2 regions of the Bacillus sp. V2I10 genome follow, and region 1 is predicted to be linked to the other one. Evidence: predicted binding sites of a transcription regulator. Region 1 holds the regulator's gene; the other holds the start of a gene.

Region 1 (7,437 bases):
CTTACAACAAAGATTAGGAGATTAAAAGTATGAGTAACAAACAAGAGAGCTTAAAACGAACTATGACATCACGCCATATTATGATGATGGCGCTGGGAGGAGCTATAGGTGCAGGGTTATTTAAAGGAAGCAGCACAGCCATCGATATGGCAGGCCCGGCAGTAATTATTGCGTATATGGTTGGAGGAATTATATTGCTTTTAATTATGCAGGGCCTTGCTGAAATGGCAGTAAGAAACAAAGAGGCTAGAACATTTCGTGATTTAATTCAGCCGCTTTTAGGTGGTTATGCTGCGCACTTTCTTGACTGGATATATTGGAAAATGTGGGTGTTAAATATAGCAGCAGAATCAGTGGTAGCCGCTATTTTTTTGCAGTACTGGCTTCCGGACATTCCGGTTTGGATACTGGCTTTAATTGTTTCTGCCATTGTTACCCTTGTAAACTTATTTTCAGTAAAGCTATTTGCAGAAACAGAGTATTGGCTTGCCCTGTTAAAAATCAGTGCAATTGTATTATTTATCATATTTGGCTTAATCATTTTATTAGTACCGTTTCAAGACCATGCTGCAACAGGATTTTCTCATCTTACAAAGCATGGCGGATTTTTCCCTAATGGTATACATGGATTGATTATGGCTATGCTGGTGGTTATTTATTCATACGGCGGTACTGAAATGATAGGCGTTACTTTGGCAGAGGTAAAAAATCCAGAAAAGGTTATACCGAAAGCTGTAAGAGGCACATTGACACGGATTATTTCTTTTTATATTTTACCGTTTTTCGTTATTGTGAGCCTGATCCCCTGGAATCAAGTGAATGGCGTTCCGGAGAGCCCGTTTGTGACGGTGTTTAAAATGATAGGAATTCCATATGCGGATCACATTATGAACGCCATTATATTGTTAGCTATTATTTCTTCTATGAATTCCGGACTATATGCATCGTCGCGTGTACTATATACACAAGCGGTGGATGGACGTATTCCAAAACTATTCGCAAAATTGTCTAAAAGGCAGGTGCCTGTTTATTCGATACTGGCTTGTTCATCTTCGCTGTATGTAGGGGTGCTTATTTCTCTATTTGCTGGGAGCAAGACTTTTAATTATTTAATGGGTTCTCTTGGATATACAGTTTTATGTATTTGGATTATTATTGCGATGGCGCATTTGAAATCTCGCACAAATCAGACACAGCAAGTCAGCTATAATGTTCGCTTTTTTCCTTACACGACTTGGATAGCTCTATTGGCGCTGCTTGCTATATTGATTGGTGTAATTGCGACTACTTCTATTATTGTAACGACTATCACAATCTTAATTTATTTATTCATTACAGCGGCTTACTTTGGAGTCCGTTCACGTTTTGCCAGAAGACAAGCTGCATGATTTTCCTTTTATTAAAGAGAGACACTGCTTATTAAAGAAGCGGTGTCTTTTATTTATATTTTTTGCACTATGAAATAATTTTTAAGTGCATCTATAATTAACGACGTTAAATATCTTTTAAGTAGGAAACTATGAAATCTTTAGAACGAATCATTTGATTTGTGGAAACACTGTTGAGTAAAAAAAGTTGTTTATAAAATAAAAAAGCGTTTAAAAATTGCGTGCCATGAAGTACTGTTGACTGACAATAAAGATGTTTAATTACAAATAAAGTCGTTACATTTTGTTCGGGCCAGTGTGTAAATCAACAAGATGCTTGTTTTAATAGAAGGTTAGAAGTTTAAAGATGAGTAAGTTCATACAGGTAAAAAGAAGGTTTAGACATTCAAACCGTGCAATAACTATTCTATGTGTTTGAACGGTTTTTTCTAATTTCTACATATAAAGTTGCTTTAGGAACACTAGTGAGTTTAACAATGTCTTTCATACTTAATCCATTCGTGTTTCTACTATTATATAATCGTTATATCTCTCTCAAACTGCGCAAAAAGAACTTAAAACATTAATACTCCCCAGTTTTAATTTACTGACGGTATGAAATTCCAATTCATACCGTCTTTTTTTAACAAATATTTTGCTGTTCTATCCATTTAACGTAGTAGAAAAGCTAAAAAATTTATTTTCAATCGATCAATTAATACTAGAAGGTGAAGGAGGGGGCTTTTATTAAGTAATATAGAAAAAAAGCCTCGGCATTACTCAGTCGAGGTTTTCAGATTTTCCCTTATCAAAGTAGTCTTTAAGCAGTCTCATAATTGCTATCCCCGCAAGCACACTTCCCACAGCAATACCTGATAAAGCGACAACGAGCGATATATATTCAAAAACAGAATAACCGGCAAGCTTGCTCCACTCAATTTTCCCCCGCCAGTCTTCAATCACCAGATTCATTCCGTAAATACCGGAGATAACGGTATAAGTCGTTAAGATCAGCAAAAGAGAATTATGACGTTTGCTTGCAAGTTTTTCCTGATTTTGATAAAGACTGTCCATCGTGTTTATTACCTCTTTGTAAAGAGTTTCAATTTTAAAGCGATCTTTCATCATAACAGAAAGCTCTTGTCCTTCAGTCCGGCTGCTGATTTCAGAAAAAATATATTTGGCGGTAAAATTGGCGATCGATCGAATCAGTTTGTCCATTTTTTCTTGTTTTTGGTCAATATAGAGCTGTGAATAGCTGTATGAAAGCTTTAAAAGGACAATTTTATAAAATAAGTGCAGAATCAAGTTGTAATAAAGCTGGCCATACATTTCTTCAGCAATGAGTTTTTCATTTTTGGTGTCTCTGCTGATGCAAGTAAATGTATGGTCGCTGATAATATGAAAACTATCCGGGGACCATCTGTCATAAACATGATCATTTACGTATTTTTCGATATACTTTTGATTGCTTGCAGAGGTGTATGGCTGTTTTTTTTCTTTATATCCATTCATATGTCCGATTCTGAATAAATCGTTATTTGTTATTTGATCATCTGGAGCAGCCGTTAAAAAACTGGATACGAACATCCTTTCATCAATAAAATAAGGGAGGCTGCCCAGATAAGCTGATTGATCATTCTCGCTTTTTTCTATGAAGGGGACGATGAAAGGGCAAAGGTCCTGGAAGATAAAATCCTGTGTCTTGTCAAAACGCTTTTCTCCATTATAGAGAACAGTACCTTTTTCTTCTGTAATTGAGGGCTCTAGAACGCGAAAATGATCCATAAAATCCAGTGCATCACTTAAAGAGATATCTCCATTGGTATTAAAAGGGTCTGTTCGAATCGTTACCATGCCGATAGAGAAAGGACAAAGGTAGATATCAATTGAATGAACTTTCATAGAAAATGAATTGTGCACAGTCTCAAGTCTGCAAGTCAAATTTAAAGGCTTTGAATAACGGTTTATGGCTTTTTCTTTATATTTGTCAGGGAATAAGATTTGTTCTATGTAGGGCATAAAATAATGATTTAAACATTTATGCGGGATATCAATGCTCTCCCCGTAATATATATTTTGCTGATTAACATTTTCAATTGAAAAAAATTCAAACCCGTTGGCTAAGAGCTTCTCAGTTAACTCCTTAATGCCGTCATGAGCCCAAGAAAAGGGAAATATGAATTGGCAATTGGTTCGCAGAATGGTTATTTCATCATAGTTAATTTTGGGATTCATAGGTTACCTCTTCTAAGTTTTATCAACTATTATATTCCCTTTGCTGGAGCGTATAAAACCAAAAAATAAAGATCTTTGCTTAGCAGCAAAGATCTTTAATGAATATTCCGGTAAACCCCAATGACTTTCCCTAAAATCGTAACATTTCGCAGAATAATAGGATCCATAGTTGAATTTTCAGGCTGAAGGCGAATGAAGTCTTTTTCTTTAAAGAAACGTTTTACTGTTGCTTCATCATCTTCTGTCATGGCTACTACGATATCTCCATTATTTGCCGTCTTCTGCTGTTTAACGATAACCATATCCCCGTCCAGAATTCCTGCTTCTATCATACTGTCTCCCATAATTTCGAGCATGAATACTTGATCATCTGCTGCTGCAAACGTATCAGGAAGCGGAAAATATTCCTCAACATTTTCGATGGCTGTTATGGGAGATCCCGCTGTAACCTTACCGATAATCGGAACATTAATAACATTTGATCTTGGAATATGTGAAGTCTCTTCTTCTAAAATTTCAATGGCTCTGGGCTTAGTTGGATCGCGTCTGATTAGTCCCTTGCTCTCTAGTCTGGCCAGATGGCCGTGTACAGTTGAACTAGAAGCAAGGCCGACAGCTTCGCCAATTTCGCGAACAGAAGGCGGATAACCTTTTTTTTGAACTTCTAATTTGATGAAGTTTAAGATATCCTGCTGTCTTTTTGATAATTTTGTCATCTTTTGCACCTCGCGTCCTGTAATTTATGTTGATTATAGCATGTTTTTCTTGTGCATACAAACATAAGTTCGAGAAATCCGTTGACAGAAACGTTTGTTCTCATTATACTGAAAATATCAAAAGTACGAACAAACATTCTATTTCGAGGTGGGGATTATGTTGAAAGAATCATTTTCTTATTTACTCTCATTTTTTATCGTCGTTATTGTCGCTGTCTTTGCTTTGTCTTATACTGGTGAAAAAGACAGAATGGATCACTACGTAAATATAGAAGTTACTGAAGGGGACAGCATCTGGAGCATTGCTGACCAATTTAAAGATCATCACAATCTTTCTAAGACAGATTTTGTCGAGTGGGTACAGGAAAAAAACGGCATGGAGACAGCAGTCATTAAACCTGGTGAACAAGTCTTTATACCAATAGAGAAAACAGCCTATTATGAGGTCAATCAAATAGCCAGCAAGAAATAGGGAAGTGAGAACACTGAACGCCATCATCTATTGCAGAGTCAGCACAGTGAAAGAAGAACAGGAAACATCTCTTTTAAGACAGAAGGAAGAGCTTATAAATCTTTCTGAGCAGCACAGCATGAATATTGTAAAAGTGATTGAAGAGCAGGCCAGCGGCTACGATATAGAGAGAGACGGAATATTTGAACTGTTTGACTGCATCAAAAATCAGCAGGTGGATGCAATCCTGATCCAGGATGAAACAAGGCTTGGGAGGGGAAACGCCAGAATTGCAGTCATTCATTTTCTGCTTAAAGAGGGATTAACACTTTATTCCGTCACGCATAACGGCAGGCTTCTGCTCTCAGAAGCTGATTCCATGGTACTTGAAATCGTCAGCATTGTTGAAGAATATCAGAGAAAAATTCACAATCTGAAAATCAAAAGAGGCATGCAGCGTGCGGTCAAAAATGGGTTTAAGCCTCAAAATAACCTGTCTAATATTCATGGGAGCCCCGGAAAGGACAAGAAAGAGCTTCCTGTATCAGAAATTGTCCGCTTAAAACAAAACAAACTGACCTTTGCAGAAATTGCTGCTACTTTAAGAGGTTTTGGACATGATGTTTCAAAGGCAACGGTACATAGAAGATATCAGGAATATATAAAACAATCAGGAGACCAATAAGTTGTCTTTTACAGTCATTTTTAGTACGATAGCATAGTGAAATCTACAAAAAGGAGTTACCATCATGCTTTCAAAAGAAAAAATGGCTAGAATCAATGAGCTTTCAAAAAAGGCTAAATCAAGCGCTTTGTCACCTGAAGAACTAGCAGAACAGCAGAGCCTGAGACAGGAATACCTGCATGTGTTTCGCGGTTCTATGAAAAATACATTAAAAGGCGTTACGATCCTCGACCCAAACGGTACGGATGTAACACCTCAAAAACTAAAAGATGAGAAGAAGCGAAACCTTCATTAATAAGAGGAATACGTCAATTTGTGATGTATTCCTTTTCAATTTGCACATAATACATTAGAATAGTTTCTTACACATCTTAATGGACTATTACATTTCATGATTAATGGTTGTATCATAAAGTGTGTACCGCTATGATAAGAAAGTAGAATGTTATTTCTGAAAGGATGATCAAATTATGTCACATTCAATTCAAGACTTATCTATTGCTACGATTCGAACATTATCGATCGATGCAATCGAGAAAGCAAATTCAGGACATCCTGGAATGCCTATGGGGGCAGCTCCAATGGCCTACGCGCTTTGGACACAATATATGAATCATAATCCTAAAAACCCGGAATGGTTTAACCGTGACCGTTTTGTTTTATCAGCTGGTCATGGATCTATGCTGCTGTATAGTCTGCTTCATTTGTCAGGCTATGATCTATCTATGGAAGATCTTAAATCTTTCAGACAGTGGGGAAGTAAAACTCCAGGCCACCCTGAATTCCATCACACAGCTGGTGTTGATGCAACGACAGGTCCATTAGGCCAGGGAATCGGCATGGCTGTAGGAATGGCCATGGCAGAGCGCCATCTTGCACATACATACAATAAAGAATCATATCCTGTAGTAGACCATTACACATACGCTATTTGCGGAGATGGAGACTTAATGGAGGGTATCTCTTCTGAAGCAGCTTCTCTTGCAGGTCACCTGAAGCTTGGCAAATTAGTCGTATTATATGATTCAAATGATATTTCTCTTGATGGCGACTTAGATCGATCATTCTCTGAAAATGTTGAAGATCGTTTCAAATCTATCGGATGGCAGGTCATCCGTGTTGAAGACGGCAATAATTTAGAAGAGATTTCTAAAGCAATCGAAGCCGCTAAACAAGATGAAACTCATCCAACGTTAATTGAAGTGAAAACAACAATCGGCTACGGATCTCCAAATATGTCCGGAAAGTCTGACGTACATGGCAAGCCGCTTGGGATTGACGAAATTAAATTGACAAAAGAAGCTTATGCTTGGACATTTGAAGAAGACTTTTATGTTCCAGAAGAAGTTTATGCTCATTTCAAGGAATCTGCTGAACAATTCGGATCTAAGAAAGAGCAGGAATGGAATGATCTTTTCGAAAGCTATAAAAAAGAATATCCAGAGCTTGCAAAACAGCTGAACGCCGGAATCAATGGCGAATTGCTTGAAAACTGGGACGAGGCAGTACCGGTGTATGAAGAGGGAAAAGCTCTTGCATCACGTGCATCCTCAGGTGAGGTATTAAATGTACTGGCAAAAAATATTCCTTATATCTTTGGAGGATCAGCTGATTTAGCGGGTTCTAACAATACATCCATTAAAGGAGCTGCTGATTTCACAGCAGAAGATTACAGCGGCCGTAATATTTGGTTTGGTGTACGTGAATTTGCAATGGGTGCTGCATTAAATGGGATGGCTTTGCATGGCGGCCTGCGAGTATATGGAGGAACATTCTTTGTATTCTCAGATTACCTTCGTCCGGCAATCCGTTTAGCTGCACTTATGGGACTTCCTGTAACGTATGTATTTACACATGACAGCATTGCTGTTGGGGAAGATGGACCAACCCATGAGCCGATTGAACAGCTTCCATCTCTGCGTGCAATGCCTAATTTATCAGTAATCCGCCCGGCAGATGGTAATGAGACTGCTGCAGCAT
Region 2 (7,437 bases), 1.1 Mb from region 1:
ATATCCAGGTTACTTCAAGCGAAGTGCTAGGTGTAGAAGACCGCGGACGTTACTATGAAAACTCCGGCGCACTTCGGGATATGGTCCAGAATCACCTTATGCAGATGGTTGCCCTGCTAGCGATGGAGCCGCCGATTAAGCTTGAAACAGATGAAATCCGATCTGAAAAAGTGAAGGTCATGCGAGCCCTTCGCCCGATGACGGAAAAAGATGTTGCTGATTACTTCGTTCGCGGACAGTACGGCAAGGGCGAATCTGAAGGAAAAACGGTTCCTGGCTACCGCGAGGAAAGCAATGTGGATACCGAATCCAATACAGAAACATACGTAGCAGGCAAAGTCATGATTGATAACTTCAGATGGGCAGGTGTTCCATTCTACATCCGTACAGGAAAACGAATGGCGGCAAAATCCACAAAGATTGTTGTTCAATTTAAAGATTTGCCGATGAACCTATATTCAAAAGATGTCGACAGCAAGCATCCAAACCTGCTCGTCATTCATATTCAGCCTGATGAAGGCATTACCCTTCATTTGAATGCAAAAGAATCAGGCGGCGGATCATATGTGAAACCGATCAAACTCGACTATTGCAGCAATTGTGTCGATCAGTTCAATACGCCTGAAGCCTATGAAAAATTAATCTACGATGGCCTGCGCGGAGATGCTACAAACTTCACGCACTGGGATGAAGTTTCATTATCATGGAGCTATGTTGATACCATCTCTAAAGCATGGGAATCAGCAAAAGCAGACTTCCCTAACTACGCTGCCGGGTCAATGGGCCCGAAAGCAGCAGATGAAATGCTAGAAAAAGACGGCTTTCACTGGTGGCCGATTACAGATATTGTAGAATAAAAAGTTTAAACGCCTGGAAATTCCAGGCGTTTTATTTTTGAATAAAAAAAGCCTCCTCACAGAGGGGCTACTGGTTGAAATCCTTTTTACTTTTAAGATAATACATAAGAAAAACGGTCAGTGAGCATATAATTAGTCCCGATAGCCCTGCAAAAATATTAGTATAAATCAGCTTAGGTGCAAGTCCCTGCTGCCATTCAATAAACAGCCCGGAGAGAGCAACTCCGAAAGCTCCCCCAAAGAATTGCACAAGCTGTGTCATCCCCATACCCGCTCCAATTTCTTTTTTTGGCAGGATGCGGGTTGCCTCATTTGCAATGCTTGATGTTAAGCTTGAAAAACCAGTGCTCATAAACATATAGGCAATTAAAATGGCATAAGGTGAGAAGCCTGAGAAAAAGACCAATATAACGGTTGAAATCAATAGTGCTGCATGACCAAATAAGATGAGCGGAAGATTTCCGAACTTATCGATCAAACGGCCAATAAACTGAGCTGCGACTGCAGACAAAATAGCTCCCGGGAAGATAATCATTCCGATGGCAGCCGGATCTTTCTCAAAAATGACTGTCAGGATAATCGGCATTAAAAACAGAGTTGAGAAATGAACAATAAAAGCAGAAAATCCGACTCCGGCTAATTTCAAGTATGGCCGATTACGCAAAAGAGACGGCTGGACAAACGGTATGTCGACTTTATGCACATGTCTCCAGAGAATAAATAATAGAATGATTGTGCCGGCAAGCAATGGTATGGACATCGTTGATAAAAATAACAGCAATCCAGTAACGCCAAGTCCAGTCAGCAAGCCTCCGAAAGAATCAAAGTGGACTTGCTTTGCATCTTCTTTCGGCAAGAGTTTTTGAAAGAGCGGCAAAAGCAGGATGACAAATCCCGTAATTAAAAAAAGATAATGCCAGCCGAAATATTGTGTAATGGCTCCTCCTATAACAGGACCTAGACCAAAACCAAGAGAGGCAGCTGATGAAATAAGCGACATAGCTTTTCCCCTTCTTGATATAGGAATGTATTTCCCTGCAAGAACCATTGCAAGACCAGGAACAGCCCCGGCACCTGCAGCCTGCAGGACACGGGCAGTTAAAAGCATATAAAAATCGTTAGAGAAAAATCCGATGATGGACGAGATTCCAAGCAGGATTAACCCAATAGAAAGCAGTTTTGATATCGGAATAAAATCAGATAAGCGGCTGTAAGTCAAAGTGGAAATAGCAAAGGCAATCGAATAGCCGGATACAATCCATGATGCTGTTCCAGATGATAAGCTCAGGTCATTTAACACACTTGGCAGCGCTACATTGAACATTGTCGTGTTCATTACGACAAGCCAGACTGTTAAGCTCCATAACAAAACAATCTTTGTTTCGTGGGCTAATCCATGTTCATTTTTTTCAATAGGTATTTCTGTTGTGATAGCTGACATGTGATCCCGCCTTTTTATTTCGTGTACCTAATGAAATATACGCGCTCCATCCAAAATCGTCAACTAATTTGAATTCATGAAAAAACCGGACATACGCTTACATGCCCGGCCTATCTATTAATAATGACTGCCATACTTTTTCGCTCGTTTATCTGCCTTCGCATCTTTTACAACCAGTACCGCATGAATGGCTCCCGGAATATAGAAAATCAATGTTAAAATCAAATTCAGCAGCGCCTGAAATGGTTTGCCAACAAAAAGCACGGCTGCAGGCGGCAGCAATATGGCCAGTAAATAAAGCATTCGTTTTCACCCCGTTTAATCATTCTGTTTCTTTTTTACCCAGAAACATCAAGGAGAAAACATAAAGAAAACACGGCGCTCGGGTGGCACCGTGTTTTGTTTTTCTTATTTTGACATCCATTCCGTATGGAAGATCCCTTCTTTATCCGTACGCTGATACGTATGAGCTCCAAAGTAGTCGCGCTGTGCCTGAATAAGGTTGGCAGGAAGCGTTTCTGTCCGGTAGCTGTCATAGTATGATAACGCAGCTGAGAAGCTTGGCACCGGAACTCCCTGTTCAATCGCAACCGTTAAGACTTTGCGAAGTGCTCCCTGGTAGCTTTCTGCTATTTCTTTAAAGTATGGATCAAGCAGCAGGTTTGCAAGGTTTGCATCACGGTCATATGCATCTTTGATTTTTTGCAGGAATGCAGCGCGAATGATACAGCCGCCTCTGAAAATCATGGCGATATCGCCGTACTGAAGATCCCACTTGTATTCATCAGAAGCTGCTCTCATTTGAGCGAAACCTTGTGCATAAGAACAGATTTTACTCATATAAAGAGCTTTGCGCACAACTTCAATCAGTTCTGCCTTGTCGCCTTCAAAAGGAGAAACAGCAGGTCCTGATAAGATTTTGCTTGCTTTCACGCGCTCATCCTTCATGGCAGAAATGAATCGTGCAAAAACTGATTCTGTAATAATCGGCAGCGGAACACCTAAATCAAGGGCGCTTTTGCTTGTCCATTTTCCAGTGCCTTTTTGGCCTGCAGTATCTAAAATGACGTCAACAAGCGGCTTTCCGGTTTCTTCATCCGTTTTAGTGAAGATGTCAGCTGTGATTTCAATTAAATAGCTGTCAAGCTCGCCTTGATTCCAGTCCGCAAATACTTCATGCAATTCCTCTGCAGATAGACCTAGAACATTTTTCAAAATAAAATAAGCTTCTGAAATCAGCTGCATGTCGCCGTATTCAATGCCGTTATGAACCATTTTCACATAATGGCCAGCACCATCAGGACCGATGTATGTAGTACATGGATCACCATCAACTTTTGCAGAAATCGCTTCGAAAATAGGCTTTACTAGATCGAAGGCTTCTTTTTGGCCGCCAGGCATAATTGATGGCCCTTTAAGTGCCCCTTCTTCACCGCCGGATACGCCAGTGCCGATGAAGTGTATGCCGCTCTCGGCAAGCTCCTTGTTGCGGCGCTGTGTGTCTGTATACAGCGTGTTTCCGCCGTCAATTAAAATATCCCCTTTATCTAAATGGGGAAGCAATTGTTCTATTGTAGCATCTGTTGCAAAGCCCGCTTTGACCATCAGCAAAATTTTGCGGGGAGTTTCAAGTGATTGAACAAATTCTTCAATGCTGTATGTACCAACCAGATTTTTACCGCTGTTTTCTTTCAGCATCTCTTCTGTTTTATCAGAAGAACGATTATAAACCGATACGGAATATCCGCGGCTTTCTATATTAAGAGCGAGGTTTTTGCCCATGACGGCCAAACCGATGACGCCAATTTGCTGTTTTGACATTATGATACTTCCCTTCTCAATCAATTTTTTATATACAGAGTTCATGCATACAGTCACATGGATTCTTCATGTAAAAATAACACAGGAGCCTTGCTTTTATCAAGTAAAGCGCATTAATCATTCCCTTAAAAAATCTTTATTAAAACTTGTGCCGCTTGTTTTATCATCTTCTGATTTGTCCACTTTCATCCCGCGTTTGACCATGCTGCTGCCGTATTTTCTATTAATATCTTCAATGGTTTTGTAAAGCGGTTCTTTTTTTGCGTCCTCCTGAAAAGAAAAAAGATCCAGCTGCTTATAAGCATCCTCTTTCGGAACAAGATCCTGGCATGTTACTCCAAGGAGCCGGATTGGTTCACCCGTCCAATGCTTATCAAACAGCGCTTTAGCATGTGTAAGAATATCCTCTGTCTCAACAATGGGGTTATTCAGTTTCTTACTACGAGTATATGTGCTTCGGTCAGAATAACGAATCGTCGTAAAGATTTTCGTGCCGAGAACATCCTTTCGTTTCATTCTGCTGCTTACCGAATGTGACAGACGGTTCAGAGTTTCATACAGAATTCTGGCCTCTGTCGTATCTTTTGATAAAGTAGTTGAGTTTCCGATGCTTTTAAAATCATAGATGGAGTCAGGGTTTACCTCTCTATCATCTATTCCATTTGCTCTTTTTTTCAGGCGCTCGCCGTTGATTCCGAGAAGCTGCTTTAATCCAATCGCATCAGCACCTGCAAGGTCTTTTATCGTTTGAATACCAATTGTTTTTAATTTCTCGGCCGTTTTTTCTCCAACCCCATGCATTTCGCTAACAGGAAGCGGCCAAAGAGTCTTACCCAGCTCCCGCTTTCTGAGTACAGTGATGCCGAGGGGTTTTTTCATGTTGGATGCCATTTTGGCGAGAAATTTATTAGGTGCTACGCCAATGCTTGCCGGCAGCAAAAGCTCTTCCATCAGCCTGTCCTGAATGGTCTTAGCGATTTGAAGAGGATTGCCCTCCTTTAAAAACTCCGTTAAATCCATATATCCTTCATCAATTGAAACGGGCTCTACCAGATGTGTAAACTCCCTTAAAAGGCCGAACATGGCTTTAGAGGCTTTTCTGTAACGGTCAAAGTTTGGTTTTCGGACAATCAGTTCAGGACAATGCCGTTTCGCCTGCCAAAGCGGCATGGTCGTTTTCACTCCCTTAGCCCTCGCTTCATAACTGCAAGTAACCACAATTCCTTTTCGTTCTTCTACGTTTCCTGCAATTGCAAGCGGCTTTCCTCTAAGTTCGGGGTCAAATGCCATTTCAACAGATGCATAAAAGCTGTTCATGTCCACATGTAAAATTACTCTAGGTCCACTTAGCTCTTTCATCTTATTCATCTTCTTTCCAAACAATCGTTCTCTTTTCATTTTATCATATAATCTAAAAAAGCCGCCATCAGATGAATGGCGGCGGTGCGGCTGTTCATTTTTTTCTGCTGTACTTTAACTCCGAACGGACCCTATTGTAATGGCAAGAATCAGAACCGTTCTTCTTAATAAGGAAAGTACCCTGCTGCACACTTTGACAAACTATTATCGGCACATTAAGATAAGCGCAAGTACGTTATTAAACCTTAAAAAAGCCCGCTGTCTTGTTATAAGGCAGCGGGCTTTTTTTTACTGATTCCAATTTTTCTTTATAAATTCTTCTCTTCCGGATTCTTCTCTTTCTTGCTTATATTTCTCCGGATTTTTAGCATAAAACTTTTGATGGTATTCTTCTGCATGGTAAAAAGGAGCTGCCGGAAGGATTTCCGTTACAATCGGTTTCTTAAAGCGGCCGCTCTCTTCAATCGCAGTTTTTGACTGCTCTGCTTTTAGCTTCTGCTGTTCTGTATGATAAAAAATGGCTGTGCGGTACTGGCTGCCCCGGTCAAAGAACTGTCCGCCATCATCTGTCGGATCAATTTGCGGCCAATATAACTCGAGCAGTCTTTCATATGAAAATACTTCAGGTTCAAATGTAATTTCCACAGCTTCCAGGTGGCCTGTTTCACCTGTTTTAATTTGTTCATAAGAAGGATTTTCTAATGTTCCTCCTGTATAGCCAGAAACAACCTCAATGATGCCTGGCTGCTCGTCAAACGGCTTCACCATACACCAGAAGCATCCTCCGGCAAAAGTTGCTTTTTCTTTCTTTTTCATGCTGAACACCTCTATTTCTGAAATAAGAAACAGCAGGAGCGATCGCTGCGCCTGCCATTCTTTTTGGATTATTCGCCTTTAGCTACTTCCTCAATGATCGCGACAACAAGCTCTGCTGTTTTCACAAGCTCTTCTATCGGCATCTTTTCATTGGTTGTATGAATATCTTCATACCCGACTGCCAAATTCACAGTTGGAATGTCAAACCCGGCAATAACATTGGCATCGCTGCCACCGCCGCTTGTTTGAAGCTCGCTTGTTCGGCCGATTGCTGCAGCCGCTTTTTTAGCGACTTCAACAACATGATCTCCCTCGCCAAATTTAAAGCCGGGATACATCACTTCAATATCCACTTCAGCGCGTCCGCCCATTTCAGCAGCAGCACTTTCAAAAGCTTCTTTCATTTTCGCCACTTGAGCTTCCATTTTCTCAGGAACCAAAGATCTTGCTTCAGCTAAAATATTCACTTGATCGCAAACGATGTTTGTTTGCGTGCCTCCTTCAAAACGGCCAATGTTAGCTGTTGTTTCATGATCAATTCTGCCTAAGGGCATTTTAGCAATTGCTTTTGCAGCAATGGTGATCGCAGATACGCCTTTTTCAGGGGCGACACCAGCATGAGCCGTCTTGCCAAAGATGGCTGCTTTTACTTTAGCTTGTGTTGGAGCTGCAACAATAATTGTCCCGACTTTTCCATCACTGTCTAATGCATATCCGAATTTTGCCGTGATTTGAGATCCATCAATGGCTTTCGCGCCTACAAGACCTGATTCTTCACCGGCAGTAATAATAAATTCGATTTTTCCATGAGAGATGTTATTTTCCTTCAACACACGAACGGCTTCAAGCATCGCGGATAAACCTGTTTTATCATCAGCACCTAAAATCGTCGTACCGTCTGTCACAATATAATCATCTTTAATAGAGGGCTTAATGCCTTTTCCAGGAACAACAGTGTCCATATGTGAAGTAAAATAAATCGGATCTACTCCGTCTTTTACAGCTTCCAGAGTACAAATTAAATTTCCTGCACCATGTCCGGTAACACCCGTTGTATCATCTTCAACAACATGAACACCAAGTGATGAAAACTTTTCTTTTAATACTTTTGCAATTTCTGTTTCGAATTTCGTTTCTGAATCA

What was found. Region 1 encodes LexA, which represses DNA repair genes until DNA is damaged. Its sites were predicted from a motif close to CGAACATATGTTCG; they were not measured.
Region 2: a site for LexA is predicted at 5,496-5,509, ahead of QFZ72_RS10105 (DNA polymerase IV). Genes of this name have one in related genera too.

What each region holds. Positions count from the first base shown of each region.
Region 1 is NZ_JAUSYV010000001.1:3,061,207-3,068,643, reverse strand. Features, by position in the region: gene QFZ72_RS15500 (amino acid permease) at 30-1,388, shown strand; gene QFZ72_RS15495 (magnesium transporter CorA family protein) at 2,148-3,605, opposite strand; gene lexA (transcriptional repressor LexA) at 3,701-4,321, opposite strand; gene yneA (cell division suppressor protein YneA) at 4,482-4,793, shown strand; gene QFZ72_RS15480 (YneB family resolvase-like protein) at 4,807-5,457, shown strand; gene QFZ72_RS15475 (DUF896 domain-containing protein) at 5,522-5,752, shown strand; gene tkt (transketolase) at 5,928-7,437, shown strand, end outside.
Region 2 is NZ_JAUSYV010000001.1:1,998,487-2,005,923, reverse strand. Features, by position in the region: gene zwf (glucose-6-phosphate dehydrogenase) at 1-857, shown strand, start outside; gene QFZ72_RS10120 (MFS transporter) at 925-2,298, opposite strand; gene QFZ72_RS10115 (YqaE/Pmp3 family membrane protein) at 2,416-2,601, opposite strand; gene gndA (NADP-dependent phosphogluconate dehydrogenase) at 2,707-4,119, opposite strand; gene QFZ72_RS10105 (DNA polymerase IV) at 4,237-5,478, opposite strand; gene msrA (peptide-methionine (S)-S-oxide reductase MsrA) at 5,767-6,294, opposite strand; gene QFZ72_RS10095 (M20/M25/M40 family metallo-hydrolase) at 6,363-7,437, opposite strand, start outside.